DNA from 2 places in the Brevibacillus sp. FSL K6-0770 genome. Region 2 is predicted to be linked to the other one. Evidence: riboswitches for the same ligand, from Rfam matches in the RefSeq annotation. Region 2 holds a riboswitch; the other holds the start of a gene.

Region 1 (7,609 bases), 3.8 Mb from region 2:
TTTACTTTTATGTATATACTTTTTACTCGAATGATAAATTACGTTAATGGAAATATTTTACAACCTGCCCGCACACGCTGACTTCTGTGGATGCAAAAGGGAGTGCTCCGTTACGTACGGGGAGCACTCCCTTGTTTGTTTTGTTTATTAAATGAAACCTTAGTACGAACGGCCAAACCAAACCGTATGCTTCGCCTCTTTGCCGCAGCAAATGCAGACCGATTTTTGCGCAGGCGGTTCAAACGGAATGTTGCGGGACGTGAACTTCGTCTCTTCCTTGACCTTGGACTCACACGCGTCGTCTCCGCACCAGCCTGCGAGCACCCAGCCGCTTGGCGTGTTTTCGTTCTCACATTTTTCGATGTGCGCGGACAGCTGCGCGAGCGTATCGATTTCGAGATGCGAATGGGCTTCCCGGAAGGCCAGCGCTTTTTGGAACATGTTTTGCTGGATGTCTTCGAGCAATTGGGCAATCGTCTGCGCAATGCCTTCCAGTGGCACGGTTATTTTCTCTCCGGTATCGCGGCGGGCGAGAATCGCCTGGCCGTTTTCCACGTCGCGCGGCCCAAGCTCCAGACGAAGCGGCACACCGCGCATCTCCCATTCGTTGAACTTCCAGCCCGGAGTTTCCTCGCGCAAGTCTGCCCGGACGCGAACGCCTGCCGCTTTGATCTCGTCGAACAGCGGATCGAATGCAACCATGACCTGATCGCGCAGCTTCATCGGTCCGACTGGGATCATGATGACCTGAGTCGGTGCCATCCGCGGCGGCAAAGCCAAGCCGCGGTCGTCGCCGTGCACCATGATCATCGAGCCGATCAAGCGGGTAGAGCTGCCCCATGAAGTCGTATGCACGTATTTGAACTGATTGTCGCGATCCAGGAACTTGATCTCAAAGCCGCGCGCAAACTTGTCTCCCAAGTAGTGGGAGGTTCCGGCCTGCACCGCTTTTCCATCCTTCATCATCGCCTCGATGGAGTACGTGTCGACTGCTCCTGCAAAGCGCTCGCTTGGCGTTTTTTGCCCTTTCCATACCGGAATCGCCAGCTCCTGCTCCACAACCTCGCGATAAATCTCCAGCATCTGCATGGTCTCCTGGCGCGCTTCTTCCTCGTTCGCATGGGCGGTATGGCCTTCCTGCCACAAAAATTCTGAAGTACGCAAGAATGGCATGGTGCGCTTTTCCCAGCGGAACACGTTTGCCCACTGGTTAATCAGAATCGGCAAGTCGCGGTAGCTCTGAATCCACTGCGCGTACATATGTCCGATGATCGTCTCCGAAGTCGGGCGCAGGGCAAGCTTTTCCTCCAGCTGCTCTCCTCCCGCTTCCGTCACCCAAGGCAGCTCTGGGTTGAAGCCCTCGATGTGCTCTTTTTCTTTTTGGAAAAAGGACTCGGGAATCAGCATTGGGAAGTAGGCGTTGCGGTGTCCCGTCTCTTTGAATCTTTTGTCCATCGCCTCCTGGATGCGCTCCCACAGCTCGAAGCCATCCGGTTTGAAGACGATGCAGCCGCGCACTGGCGTGTAATCCATCAAATCCGCTTTTTTGATCGCGTCGATGTACCAGCGCGAGAAATCTTCCGACTGCGGTGTCATTTCTTTTACGAACGCTTTGTCCTCTTTCATCCTTCTACGCTCCTTTTTTCTTACATGAAAATGCAAAAAATCCCCCATCCCAAAAAAGGGACGGAGGATTCACTTCCGCGGTACCACCCTGATTGACCATGGCACAAGCCATAAGTCCACTCAACAACCCGATAACGGCGGGCAACCGGACCAGCTCGTCGCTGGCGGCTTCAGGATGGGGTGCAGGTACGCCTCGTATCAGCCTTCCAGACTAGGGCCGACTCTCTGGAACCAGGATATAGCTGCGGGTCCTTTCATAGCCTTTTCGCTAAACTGCTTTTTGTTAGGGAATATCTTAGCAAGTCGCGCAGCCGTTGTCAATTTGTGGTTCTGAGGGCAATGCGCGCACCAAGCTTGGCGTAGACCGGATACGCGACCAGCGCGAGCACGACCCCTTTGAACAGGTTGAACGGAACGATACCGACCATGACCAGGGACCAGACGCTGGTTGCGTTGAACATGGCCAACAGCTCTGCCATCGGCATCTGATAAAGAGCGGCGTATGCCGGGAGCAGGACGTACGCATTGGCAACAGCCATGACAATCGTCATCAGCAACGTTCCAAGCGCGAGGCCCGATAAAAAGCCTTTTTTCCCTTGACCGCTGCGTTGCAGAAGGACAGCTGGCAAAATAAAGCTGGCGCCCGCCACGACGTTGGCAAGCTCTCCGATCAACAATCCGTCTGTATTTTTAAAGAGCATGTGCAATGTATTTTTCAAAACTTCGATGATGATGCCGGCTACAGGGCCGTACATGAGTCCGCCGATCAGCGCTGGCAACGTACTGAAATCAAGCTTCAAAAAGCTCGGCATCAGCGGAACGGGAACCTCCAAATACTGCAAGATAAAAGCAACGGCTGCCAGCATCGGAATCGTCACGATCCGCTGGGTTGCTCTGCGCGATGTGTGCAGGGCTGTTTCTTTCATGTGTACCATCTCCTCGTTTTTTCTCCTTCTGAGGAATGGCAACAGCGGTCTTGCCCACACGTGCCAAAATGTCTACGCTTTTGCAAACACAAAAATACCCTGAGAATAATTCTCAGGGCAGCTTACAGGCGTATGACAAAGCATGTGCAATAAATACAGGTTCAAGAAACAACGAGGCGGCTCATCATGCATGCCTCATCGCATCTGTCCTGCCAGCACAGGCAAACAAGCACGTGTGTGGTAAACGTACTGTCGTCATCCTTCTCCCATCCAGACTGTACTGTCGGCTCTGGAATCTCACCAGATCCTGCACTCCGTCGCTGTCAACAGCTCGGGAGGCTCGCGGGCTTGACGTGCTGATTGCACCATCACCGCCGGTCGGGAATTTCACCCTGCCCTGAAGGAATTGTGTAGTTGTATACAGCATATTATACTGCGCTTTTTCGATTTGACAATAGACGAAACTGTTAAATCGACATTTTATTGTTATTTTCCAATTGATTTAGTTGGATATATTTTAAAAAAAATGGGGCTTCTCAGCCTAAAGTCGCCACGTGCTATAGGTAGTTACCTGGACCAAAAAGAAATAGACCGCCCTTGAGTTGACTGCTCCTCGGCGGTCTATTCTTCACCAAATTTTGAGCCGTCCCCTTTGAGGGAAGCCTCGTTTGTACAGACCAGACCGTTCCGGTAGCCGCCGGACGGTCTTTTTTTCTTTCAAGCTCGTTACCTCTAATATTACCATAACCGTTCCCAAATAAAAATCCATAATCCTGCTCCTGCCTACCAAATCGCACCAAAAGTAGCTTCTGCCACTACGACCCTGCTCCCCGATACTTGGTGACGCCCCAGTTCCAGACGAGCAAGCCGATGCCAAAGAAGATGACCGCGACTACCGGAGTAAGTGCTGCGTACGTATACCACACTTCTTTTCGCAAAAAGTAAGCCGCCGGGTAAATCCCGACAAAAGCAAACGGCAACACGTAAGTCAGCACGAAGCGAATCGCCTTGTTGTACACATCCACGGGGTAACGCCCGTACTGCTGGATGTTGTAAATCATCGGGGCAATTCCTGTCCGGGAATCGGAGAAAAAGCTGACAGCGGCAATCGCCGTGTACACCCCGCCGTAAATCAGGGCGCCGCTGATCACAAGCCCGATGAAGATGAACAGGTCGTACCAGTAAAACGTCAAATCGAGCTGAAAAGCAGCATAGCCCATGATGATCAGCCCTGTGATGACGCCGAAAATCCGGTCCGGTGCGATCGACTCCAAACAGACCTGTGCCAGATTGTGGATCGGCCTGGTCAAGATGCGGTCCATTTCGCCCCGGATAATATAGCGTTCGTTGAAGTCCCAAAACCCGAAAAACATCGAGAATAAGGCATACGGCACCAAAAAGAAACCGTAAATGAAAATGATTTCGTCCCGCGTCCATTCCTTCATCAACGGCACATGCGTGAAGACGACGATGATGAACACTAGATTGATCAGCTCGGAAATCAAGTTGGACACAAAATCCCCGAGAAAGTCAGCCCGATAGGCAAGTCTCGTCTTGAAATACTGGCCCAGGTAGTCGGCGAAAATACCGAAAATGTGTTTGACGTTTTGCATATGCTACCCCCCTTGCACGACCAGCCGATTTCGGGCCATGCGCCACAAAATCAGAATCGGAACCAGAATAACAACCATCCAGATCGCCTGGAAGCCGATCAACTCCCAGGAACGCCCCGGAGTAATCGCCCCTGTAAAAATCAGGCTCGGATAGTAGTTGACGGCCTGGAATGGCAAAAAGCCCATAACCGTTTGCGCCCAGCCCGGGAAAAAGCTGATCGGCAGCACCAGGCCCGACATCAAATCAACGACGACACGCTTCGCCCGCATCATCCCGTCGTTGCGGAACAGGAAAAAGGTGAACAGCCCCGTCAGCAGGTTGATTTGCGTGTTGATCAAAAAGGCAAACATGAGACTGATCAAATACAATCCCCAGCCAGTCGCTGTCGCGGGAAAATGAAACGGGATAATCAGGCTGATGAGAAAAATTCCTGGCCCTGCGAAAAACAGGAAGCGGAATATCCCTTCCCCAAATGCTTGCGCTGTCTTGACCGACAAGTAATTGTAAGGGCGGATCATCTCGATCGCGACTTTACCCTCCCGTACGTCCTGGGCAATTTCCGTATCGATGTTGTTGAAGTAAAAGGCGCGCGACATCCAGGCAATCGCGACGTAGGAAGTCATTTGCTCGACCGACAGGCCGCCAAGCTGCTGCTGGCCGCCGTAGATTGCGCCCCACAAAAAGTAGTACGCTCCGATGTTGATCGCGTAAATAATGATCCCGCTGTAGTAATTCACCCGGTAAGCGAGCATGGTCAAAAAGCGCATGCGGATCAGTTCCATGTAGAGCTTATGCATGGCCCCGCACCCCTGTATCCACCTGGTAAATGTTGCGGACAATATCTTCTGTGCTCGTCTCCATGATTTTTACGTCGCTGACCTCGAACGTCGACATGACCGTTGACAGGACAAACGGCAGCATTTCCTGGCTCTGCGGCACTTTCACACTGATTGTATATTCGTTTACCTGGGAAATTTCGCACGGCATCTCGCCAAGCGTCTTGCGCAGCTCGTCGGCGGGTGTGCGCTTTTTCATCTGGAAAGACACCTCTGTGCCATTGCCCCACTTTTCCTTCAGGTCACTGAGCAGGCCGTCAAAAATCAGCTTGCCTTTGTCCATGACCAGCACCCGCTTACAGAGCGCTTCAATATCGGAAACGTCGTGGGTCGTGAGCAGGATGGTCATGTTTTCCGTTTCGTTCAGATTGCGCAAAAACTCGCGAATTTTTTGCTTCACCAAGACGTCCAGCCCGACTGTCGGCTCGTCGAGGAACAACAGGCGCGGCTTGTGAATCAATGATGCTGCTACCTCGCAGCGCATCCGTTGACCCAGGCTCAGCTTGCGCACTGGCTGGCTGACAAACGGGTTGATTTCCAGCTCCTCGATCAAGCGGTCTAGCCACTTATCTCCCTCTGGCCCGTCGACTTTGTAGACGCTTTTCAGCAACCGGAACGACTCCATCGGCGACAAATCCCACCAGAGCTGCGAACGCTGTCCGAATACGACACCGATGGAGCGCACGTATTCCTCGCGCTGTTTGAACGGAACGTAGCCGTTGATGACGATCTCGCCCTCGCTTGGCGTCAAAATGCCCGTCAGCATTTTGATCGTCGTCGATTTCCCGGCGCCATTTTCCCCAATCAAAGCGAACATTTCCCCTTCTTCCACGGTAAAAGAAAGGTCATTCACTGCCTTGACGGTCTTATACTCGCGACTAAACAAATCACGAAAAGCACCCCCGAGACCCGCTCTGGCCTGGTGGATGCGAAACTCCTTTTGCAGGTTCTTCACTTGAATCATGGATAACCATCCTTTTTTTAATGGAAAAACGCCTTGACGTTTTTCATGCAAAGAGATGTGACCACTTGCGGCTGGCAAAACGGTCATGAACAACTGTTAGTGTATATGAGCGCATGAAAATGTGCAAAAGGCAAACTGTAACAAACTGTCAGCGCAAATTCACGACAATGCCCGTCTTGTCGTCCGACTTTTTGAAGCGGGCGTAGCGGATGCATTCGGGATCGTTGTTTTCCAGTGCGATCAGCTCATCCGTGTAACGTTGCAGCCCTTTGTGGACGATTGGCAATACCGTTTCTTCCCACCCCGGTCCTTTTCCGCCTGTTGGTCGTGGCATGAACAGACCGTCTGTCGCCAAAACAAGCGCCTTCAATCCGATCCGATTGATCCGTCCATACTCTATGAAATCCGCACAAGCCGCATCTCCGTTCAAAACGCCATATCCTCCTGATCCGTTCGCCTGATAGCGGTTATGAATCAGGATGTCCTTACATCGCTCGTGCAGCTCGGCTCGGGTAGACAGCCCCTCGCGAATCCCGTCTTCCCACCGGGCAATGGCGTTTTGCTCCAGCAGCGAAACTTGCGGAAACGTCAAAGGCCGCACCGTATCGTCTTCATAGACCGCAAAAATCATGCAATCGCCAGTCTGGGCATACTCGATGTGCTGCTCTTTCACCCGAACGACTGCACATGCCGCTCCCCACAATGCTTCTTTTTGCTTCCAGTCAATCTCGCTCTCGCGCATCAATTCCCGCAGCTTTTCGTTGACAAACGTCAGGTAATCGGACAGCACAGCGTCAGGCGGCATGATTTCCAGCTTCCTTTTCACCAGCTCGGCTGCAATCGCTCCTCCTGTCTGCCCGAATCGGTTTTCGTACGGAACGAGCGACGAGACGCCGTCGATCACCGCGTACACCTGATCGGCCTGCGAGATCACATAGGCGTCCTCATTGGTATTGCCGGTTCCTTTGATGGAGATGCACTCAAGTTTCATGGTGGATTACCGCCTTTTACGTGAAGTGATTTGCTTGAAAATTGTATCATTTTTCCTTTTCCCCAGCTATAGCTCCCCATCCATATCCAGGTGACTTTTGCTGTGTTAAGATAATGAAGGACTTTTTCGAAAAGAAAAGAGGGAAAATCGCATGAAACGTGAACGATCCGCGCAACTGCACGAACAAGCCATGGATGTTATTCTCGGCGGGGTAAACAGCCCTTCCCGTTCTTTCAAGGCCGTAGGCGGGGGAGCGCCCGTTACGATGGAGCGTGCCCAGGGCGCGTATTTCTGGGACGTGGACGGCAATCGATATATTGACTACTTGGCGGCGTATGGCCCGATTATTACCGGACATGCTCACCCGCACGTCACAAAAGCCATTACGGAAGCGGCGGCCAACGGAACGTTGTACGGTACGCCAACTCCTTGGGAAGTCACTTTTGCGAACATGATCCGCGAAGCGATTCCATCCATGGAGCGCATCCGCTTCAACAACTCCGGTACGGAATCCGTCATGACGTGCATTCGCGTGGCACGCGCCTACACCGGACGCGTGAAAATCATCAAATTTGCGGGCTGCTACCACGGTCACTCCGATCTCGTGCTGGTTGCGGCAGGCTCCGGCCCTTCCACACTCGGCATCCCTGAC
Region 2 (7,609 bases):
TTCCTCTTCCACACCGTGGCGCTTCAAAGCATCGAGAGCGCCGCCAACCAGCTTGCTGACGATCAGTTCGTTAAATCGCCCTGCTACAATCCCTACGCGCAGTCCTGTCCCTACCAGATGTCCTTCAAATGTTCTCATTCCGTTCACTCTCCTTTGCATTATAGGTGGAGCAAGTGCCCCAGCTTCGTTTGCTTGGTTGTCAAATATCGCTGATTGTGCGGTTGCACCTGCATTTGCAACGGCACTCTTTCTTCTACTTTCAGCCCGTAGCCGTCCAGCCCGCGAATTTTGCGAGGATTGTTGGTCAAAAGGCGCATCCTGCGCACTCCGAGGTCGCGAAGAATTTGCGCACCAATCCCGTACTCTCGCAAATCGGCCGCAAAGCCCAGCTTTTCGTTTGCTTCCACCGTATCAAGCCCTTCCTCCTGGAGCTTGTACGCCTTGAGCTTGTTAATCAGCCCGATGCCGCGTCCTTCTTGGCGCATGTACAAAAGAATGCCCGCGCCCTCCGCCTCGATTTGCGCAAGCGCAGCATGCAGTTGCGGCCCGCAGTCGCATCGCTCGGAGCCAAAAATATCCCCGGTCAGGCATTCGGAGTGCACCCGGACGAGAACCGGCTTGTCCGAGTCGATCTCGCCCTTGATGAGCGCTACGTGTTCTTTGCCATCTACTTCGTTCGTATAGGCCGCGATCCGAAAATCGCCGAAGCTCGTCGGGAGATTCACTTCGATTTCTTTGTGCACATGCGATTCCGTGCGCATCCGATACGCGATCAAATCGGCAATCGTGATCAGCTTCAGCTCAAACCGCCGCGCAATCTCTACCAACTGCGGCAACCGGGCCATCGAGCCGTCTTCATTCATAATCTCGCAAATCACGCCTGCCGCAGCACTGCCAGCCATCTCCGCGAGATCGACGGCCGCCTCCGTGTGACCAGCCCGGCGCAACACGCCGCCCGCTTTTGCTATCAACGGAAAAATATGCCCCGGCTTGCGGAAATCTTCGGCTGTCTTCTGCTCATCCAGCATCGCCAGCACTGTCTGCGAACGCTCATGGGCTGAGATTCCCGTATGCGTGCTCGCCTCATCAATCGAGACGGTAAAAGCCGTCCCTTGCTTGTCTGTGTTGTCTTCGACCATCGGAGCAAGCTTCAATCTGGCCGCGCGCTGTTGCGTAATCGGCACGCAGACCAGCCCGCGCCCATGCGTTGCCATGAAGTTGATCATCTCCGGTGTCGCCGCTTCCGCCAGGCAGACGAAATCGCCTTCGTTTTCCCGATCTTCGTCATCCACTACGATAATCGCTTTCCCTTGGCGCAAATCTTCCAATGCCTCTTCTATCTGATGAAACATGGGACTTCCCTCCTCGTTCAGACAAATCCATTTTCCTGCAAAAAAGCCATGCTGATCGTCGAGCCTGCCGCTTGCCCGCTCCTTTGCTGGCCGCGATCGCCCAAAAGCCGCTCTACATACTTGCCGATGACGTCTGTCTCCAGATTCACCTGATCGCCTGCGCGCCGATCCTGCAAGCTGGTCTGCGCCAGCGTGTGCGGGATGATCGACACGCTGAAATGCGTATCCGCAGCTTCCACCACAGTAAGACTGATGCCATCCACGCAAATCGAGCCGCGCTCGATGACGTATTTCAACAGCTCCGCGCTCGCTTCGATCGTAAACAGCACAGCGTTGGCGTGCGGCTGTCGCGACACGATCGTGCCTGTCCCGTCCACGTGCCCGGAGACGATATGCCCGCCAAAACGGTCGCCCAAGCGCATCGCCCGCTCCAGGTTGACTCGCTGGCCCGCTCGCAGATGGCGCAGGCTCGTCTTTTTCATCGTTTCCGGCATGACGTCGACCTGAAAATGCCGCTGCGTAAACGAAGTAACCGTCAGGCAAATCCCGTTGACTGCGATGCTGTCGCCCAGTTGCACACCTTCGAGCACCCGCTGCGCCCGGATCACGAGCTGACTCGCCTGATCGTTGCCCGTGAGCGATTCCACCGTGCCCAGCTCTTCTACCAGTCCGGTAAACATCGGCTTTCCTCCTCTTTTTACACGGTTTATAACATCGGAAAGCAGCCATCGGCCTCGGCAAAACAAAGCCGTCTGTCTCCGATTCGCTTTTTTGTCCTCACTCCCACTGTGGATAGCCGCTGATCCGCAAGTCCAGCTCATCCAGTTGCTCAACGGTCGGATTCGCCAGCTTGACCGCCTGATCCATCGTGGAAAAGCCTTGTCCTCCAAACGGTGTCGGCGCCTGGCCACCGCCAATCATTTTCAGCGACACGTAGCTGATCACTTTTTGAATCGCCCGCGCCTGCAAAAACGCTCCGTTGACCGCGGCCCCGCCTTCGACGAGAAGCGAAGTGATTCCCCATTCGCCCAGCGTGTCCAGCACCTCGTCCACCCTAATCTGCTCATCTGCCACGAACAGCCGGATACCTTTTTCCGCAAAAGCCTCCTGCTTCGCTTGCGCCGCAGCTTTCGTCGTAAAAATCCAGGTGGGCGCATCCGCATTTTGAATCACGTTGGCCCCGAGCGGCGTGCGCAGCTGACTGTCCCAGATGATACGCACAGGCTGTCGCCCATGCGCTTGCCCGTCCAGTCTCGCCGTCAAAAGCGGATCGTCCGCAAGCACCGTGCCTACTCCGACCAGGATCGCGTCGTGCTGTCTGCGCAGCTCGTGCACTTCCCCCCGCGCCCGCGCACCCGTTATCCAGCGACTGTGCCCGCTTTCGGTAGCGATCTTGCCATCCAGCGTGCTCGCTGTTTTGATCGTCACAAACGGACGCCGCGTCGTGATGAAGTGGAAAAAGACTTCATTCAGCTTTTTCGCTTCCGCTTCATGCACGCCGACAACCACTTCCACGCCTGCTGCCCGCAGCTTCTCCGCGCCTTTTCCCGCGACGAGCGGATTCGGGTCCAGCGTGGCGATCACGGCACGCCGGATGCCAGCCGCGATCACCGCTTCGGCGCACGGAGGCGTTTTGCCGTGATGACTGCACGGCTCCAATGTGACATACAGCGTAGCGCCAGCCGCTTTTTGCCCTGCCATCCGCAGAGCGTGCACTTCTGCATGAGGTTCGCCTGCACGCAAATGCGCTCCCATGCCTACTACTTCTCCGTTGTTTACCAGGACTGCACCGACGAGCGGATTGGGGCTCGTCTGACCGTTTGCCGAGCGCGCCAAATCCAGTGCCAGCGCCATGAACCGCATGTCCTGCTCCATGTAAACCTCCTCTTTCATGCACGGATTCCAGCCAATGCAAAAAGCCCTCGAAACCACTAGCGGCTCAGGGCATAAGGAAAGAAGCCTTATCGCATCCGTTTTTTGCAAAAGGGATGCCAAAAAGCATGGTCAGCTCTTCTTCCATCCGGACTTTACCGTCGGCTCTGGATTTGCACCAGATCAGTCGCTGACCGTAACGATCAGCGAGTCGCGGGCTTTAGACGTACATACGTCATTACCGCCGGTCGGGAATTTCACCCTGCCCTGAAGATTTTTGCGCTATGCAGTTTTCCAATAAAAAACGCCCACGAGCAAACGATACTCAGGGCGTAGGGAAACAAGCCTCGTGACAGTTCTGTTTTTGAAAAAACAGCCGCCGAAGCTATTGTAAGACACCTTCTCCCATCCGGACTTTACCGTCGGCCTTGGATTTGCACCAAGTCAGTCGCTATCCATACAGCAATAGCGAGTCGCGGGCTCAGACGTGCGTTCGTCATTACCGCCGGTCGGGAATTTCACCCTACCCTGAAGGCTGGTATTCAGTTAGGCACAGTATAGCACACATTTCTCGTCAACTGTCACTTTTTTAGGTGGAAGTGTCCTTTTCCTGCTCTCCGCGAGCGCGGCTACAAAATGTCCAGCAGTTCGCGCAAGTCCGTGATGTACGCTCGCGGCGAAACTTCGTTGCGCTCCATGTCCGCCCGCTCTCCCTGATACGCGATAAACGCCACTTCCCCGCCGTGCGCCGCTTTTCCGTCAATCCAGGAATCTCCGACCATCGTCCAGGCCGTGGCAGACCAGTTGGGGTATTGGGCGCGGATGTAGTGAATCCCGGACGGATGCGGTTTGAGTGTCGTCATCTGCTCGCGCGCGACAATCTCCTGGAAACAATCGGCGATTCCCGTATGATTCAGCGCTTCCTCGGCGGCTGCGTAGGCATTGTTGGTCAAAATGAACAAATGATACCGTTCCTTTAGGTGGGCGAGCACTTCCTTGACGTGGTCTTCCAGGACAGCCTCGTGCATCCCTGCTTTTTCAATCGCGGTTACAGCCTCCCACATCGTTTGCTCAAGCTGACTCGTCATCCGGCCCGACTTTCTGCCCATTTCGATCAATTGCGAAGCGGTGTGGCTGCGCCAGTCAAAAGTCGGCTCGCACAGCCCGTGCTCAGCCCACAAGCGAAAAATGGCCTGCTTCATTTCCAAAAAGTTGATTTTGGATTGCAGCAACGTATTGTCCATATCGAAAATGATGCCTTTTATCGACGCTCTGGTCATTGTCGGATCTCTCCCCCTTTTGCCAATGATTATTTGGTCAAGTATACCAAATTAATAACGTTCGACTAGATGCGAAAACGGGAATCAGGACTTTTTCCAATCGCAAAAGCTCGTGAACGACGCCCAGACGATCGACGATAAAAACATCATCATCCAGGGACAGGACCAGGAAAAAAACACATCATGGAGCATGATCGACGGACCGCTCAGCAGCCAGGAGGGCGTGATTGAGCTGACCGTCACCTGGGGTGAGCCGTAGATTTCCCCGACACCTTTTCACGGAACGAAAAAAGCGACAGCCCGCTGCTGCCGCTTTTTTGTTTTTCCCGCCATTCGCCAAGTCCGCTATGGCGCATCGTCTGCCCCTTCCATTTGCGCCCGGGGCACATCCGGCTTGCCCTCCGGATTGTTGTACAAATACTGCGGCACATCCCCGATAATCAGTGAATGCGTGATCGGGATTTTCGTGGTGATCGTCTGCTCCTCGGTGGCAAACGGGATGACGATCTGCAAGTCGACCTCCACGAAAATGTAGACGGTTGCGAGCACCATGTTGATGCCCGCCTCCTTCAACTCTGTCTCCAGCTTTGTTTTCACAGAGCCGATCGGTACAAAAGTGACAGGCAAATTCGGTCCCATCTGCGCCAAAAACGTATTTCCTGTCGCCAAGCCAAGCGGAATGGTGCGATCGACTTTTTCCGTCTCAAATTCCTGAAGCTTGTTCTGCACTCGTGAAGTAGTCTCGCCGACAATTCTCGCGTATTCCCTGAAGTTAAACTGGTATGCCTGAATCTGCCCTTCGTTGTTCTTCTCGATCTTGACGATCTGGTTGAAATCGACGCCCTGCTGGGAAATTCGTTTGGTGACTGCGTCCGTAATCGCTTCTTTTGCCAATTGCTCTGCTTTTTGGGTTGCCAGGATCAAGAGCGTCGGTTCCAGCCGTTGCTGCAAAAAGACGAGCGACTGAATCGACAAAACCACAAAAATTACCAGCGCAATCAAAAACGCTTTCGTTCGAGAAAGCGGGTTCCTCCAACGCCGACGGGGTCGAAATATGGCCAATCCCGTCACCTCCCAATTGGTACATCCTATGGTAGGAGAAGGGAAAAAAGACTATCCGCGACGAGAGTCGGCAACACCCCCGCTTTTCTGCACGTACACGCCCAGTCCGACGAGCGCAAAAATCAGCAGCACCTGTGCACAGACAACCAATCCGAACAAGCCGCACGCCGCCGTTAACAGCGGTGCGCCAAGAAAACCGATAAAAAAGCCGCTGCGGCCGAGAAAGCCCTGCACCCCGAGCACCTTGCCGCGCACTTCATTTTTGGCCTGCTGCAAAAGCGTGCCCTCGTACACCTGTGCCGCCCCGCTCAAAAGCCCGGCGCAACCGAGCAACAACAGCACCGCCGCCGTCCAATCGGCAGCAAACGCCGCCACGACCAGCAGCGCCATCAGCCCGTATGCGCCAAGCAAGCCACGCCAAAAATCAACGGAAAAACGGACGGCGAAGTAAGCGCCAACCAGCCCGCCTGCGCTCATCGCGGACCACATCAGCCCGTGCAGGGTAGCATCGCCACGGCTTAGCCCATCGGCCAAAAACGGCAAGCCGTAGTTGTGCGCGGCCGTACTGATCGCCAGCGGCGCAGCCAGCAGACTGACCGCGAGCAGCACAGGCGCTCCTTGCAAATACACAAAAGCTGCGCGCATCCCGCCGCTTGCCGTTTCTTTCTCTTCGGCTTTTTCCGCCTTGTCCGGCGTAGCTCTGCTCTCCCAGCGCATCCGCGTCAAAATTGCTGCCGAAAACAAAAAGCTCGCAGCGTCTGCTCCAATGACGAGTGCATAGCCGGCATGATCGGTTAACAAGCCGCCCAAAAGGAAGCCGACAATGCCGACAAACGATTCCAGCCTCACCTTGAGACTGTTCACCCAAGCCAATTTTTCCGGTCCAAACATCTGCGGCAATGACGCCTGGAAGCTGATCGCAAACAGCGTGTACAGCATCCCTTTGAGAAAAGCCGCCGCGACGACAACGTATGGATGCGGAATGAGCAAAATCGCCAGCAAAGCCAGCCCCGCTCCGATGTCGCTTGCGATCATCGCCTGTCTTCTGTCCATCCGGTCTGCCAATATGCCAGCAAACGGGCTGAACAGCATTCCGCCCACCTGTCTGGCGACAAAAAAAGCCATCAGCCAAAACGCGCTATGTTCAAACGTAAAAATCAAGGCGCTGCACGCGATCAAGTCCATTCGCGATCCGAGCGAGGACAGCGCATTGACGTACAAATACTTTTTCATGTTCATGTGTACCAAACCTCCTGGTGATCACAGGCGGTTCAGACTGACGCCCCCATCTACGGGGTGCGTACACTGATTATGGCAGTTGACATGCGCATGCCTCCTCGTGTGTAAGTGTGTAAAATCATGACTCGTTTTTGTTCTGTCACTGTCGACGGGGGCCGTTCCTTAACCGTCTATGTGCGGCAACTCATGCCGTACTCTCATCATAACGAGACGCTCCTATCTTGTCATGAAAAACGGGAAAACCTTCGCAAAAAAATGGCGCTTCTCCTACGTCAGACTGCATCTGTCTTTCATATGGTAAGGGGGAAGATCTTTTTTGCCCTGGAGGTTTGTCATGAATCTGGAACGATTGGAACGTGCCTTTGGCTCCCTTGTTTGCCCCAGTCCTACCGAATTGAGGCAGGCTGTCGCTTCACTCGCGCTCTGCCCAGACGATATCGCGTCACTCGTTCCCCAACCGGAACAGCTTCCATATGGCCGCAAAATTTTGTATCTCACGCCTCACGTAGAGGTCGTTCTCATCCATCTTCCTGCCAGGCAGGAGTCCATCCCGCACAACCATGGCGACTCGTTTGGCTGGGAGTGGGTCATATCCGGCACGCTCACCAATGTCGTCTACCTCCCGGCTGACCGCGAAGACGAAGTTTTTCGGGCACAAACGACCCATGTCAGCGCAGGAGATTGCTATTACGTCGCTCCCGGCGAGATTCACGCCATTCGCAACAACACAGACGGACCTGTCCTCTCGCTCAATGTGTATACGCCCCCGCTGCAAAACTCCCGCCAGTACCGCGCCGTCCAATC

Evidence for each region. Region 2 has a riboswitch for FMN ahead of ribD (bifunctional diaminohydroxyphosphoribosylaminopyrimidine deaminase/5-amino-6-(5-phosphoribosylamino)uracil reductase RibD). Riboswitches for the same ligand answer to the same signal wherever they lie in the genome.
Region 1: linked by a shared signal. The riboswitch ahead of NST23_RS05200 (ECF transporter S component) and the one ahead of ribD (bifunctional diaminohydroxyphosphoribosylaminopyrimidine deaminase/5-amino-6-(5-phosphoribosylamino)uracil reductase RibD) in region 2 are both predicted to bind FMN.

The regions. Positions count from the first base shown of each region.
Region 1 is NZ_JBBOBQ010000001.1:1,011,629-1,019,237, reverse strand. Features, by position in the region: gene proS (proline--tRNA ligase) at 160-1,626, opposite strand; gene NST23_RS05200 (ECF transporter S component) at 1,944-2,552, opposite strand; FMN riboswitch at 2,807-2,961, opposite strand; gene NST23_RS05195 (ABC transporter permease) at 3,368-4,165, opposite strand; gene NST23_RS05190 (ABC transporter permease) at 4,169-4,963, opposite strand; gene NST23_RS05185 (ABC transporter ATP-binding protein) at 4,956-5,966, opposite strand; gene NST23_RS05180 (protein phosphatase 2C domain-containing protein) at 6,115-6,957, opposite strand; gene NST23_RS05175 (glutamate-1-semialdehyde 2,1-aminomutase) at 7,109-7,609, shown strand, end outside.
Region 2 is NZ_JBBOBQ010000001.1:4,848,838-4,856,446, forward strand. Features, by position in the region: gene ribH (6,7-dimethyl-8-ribityllumazine synthase) at 1-138, opposite strand, end outside; gene NST23_RS23040 (bifunctional 3,4-dihydroxy-2-butanone-4-phosphate synthase/GTP cyclohydrolase II) at 159-1,352, opposite strand; gene NST23_RS23045 (riboflavin synthase) at 1,370-2,032, opposite strand; gene ribD (bifunctional diaminohydroxyphosphoribosylaminopyrimidine deaminase/5-amino-6-(5-phosphoribosylamino)uracil reductase RibD) at 2,130-3,227, opposite strand; FMN riboswitch at 3,357-3,503, opposite strand; FMN riboswitch at 3,618-3,764, opposite strand; gene NST23_RS23055 (HAD family hydrolase) at 3,854-4,504, opposite strand; gene NST23_RS23060 (hypothetical protein) at 4,617-4,763, shown strand; gene yunB (sporulation protein YunB) at 4,850-5,575, opposite strand; gene NST23_RS23070 (MFS transporter) at 5,618-6,805, opposite strand; gene NST23_RS23075 (cysteine dioxygenase) at 7,140-7,609, shown strand, end outside.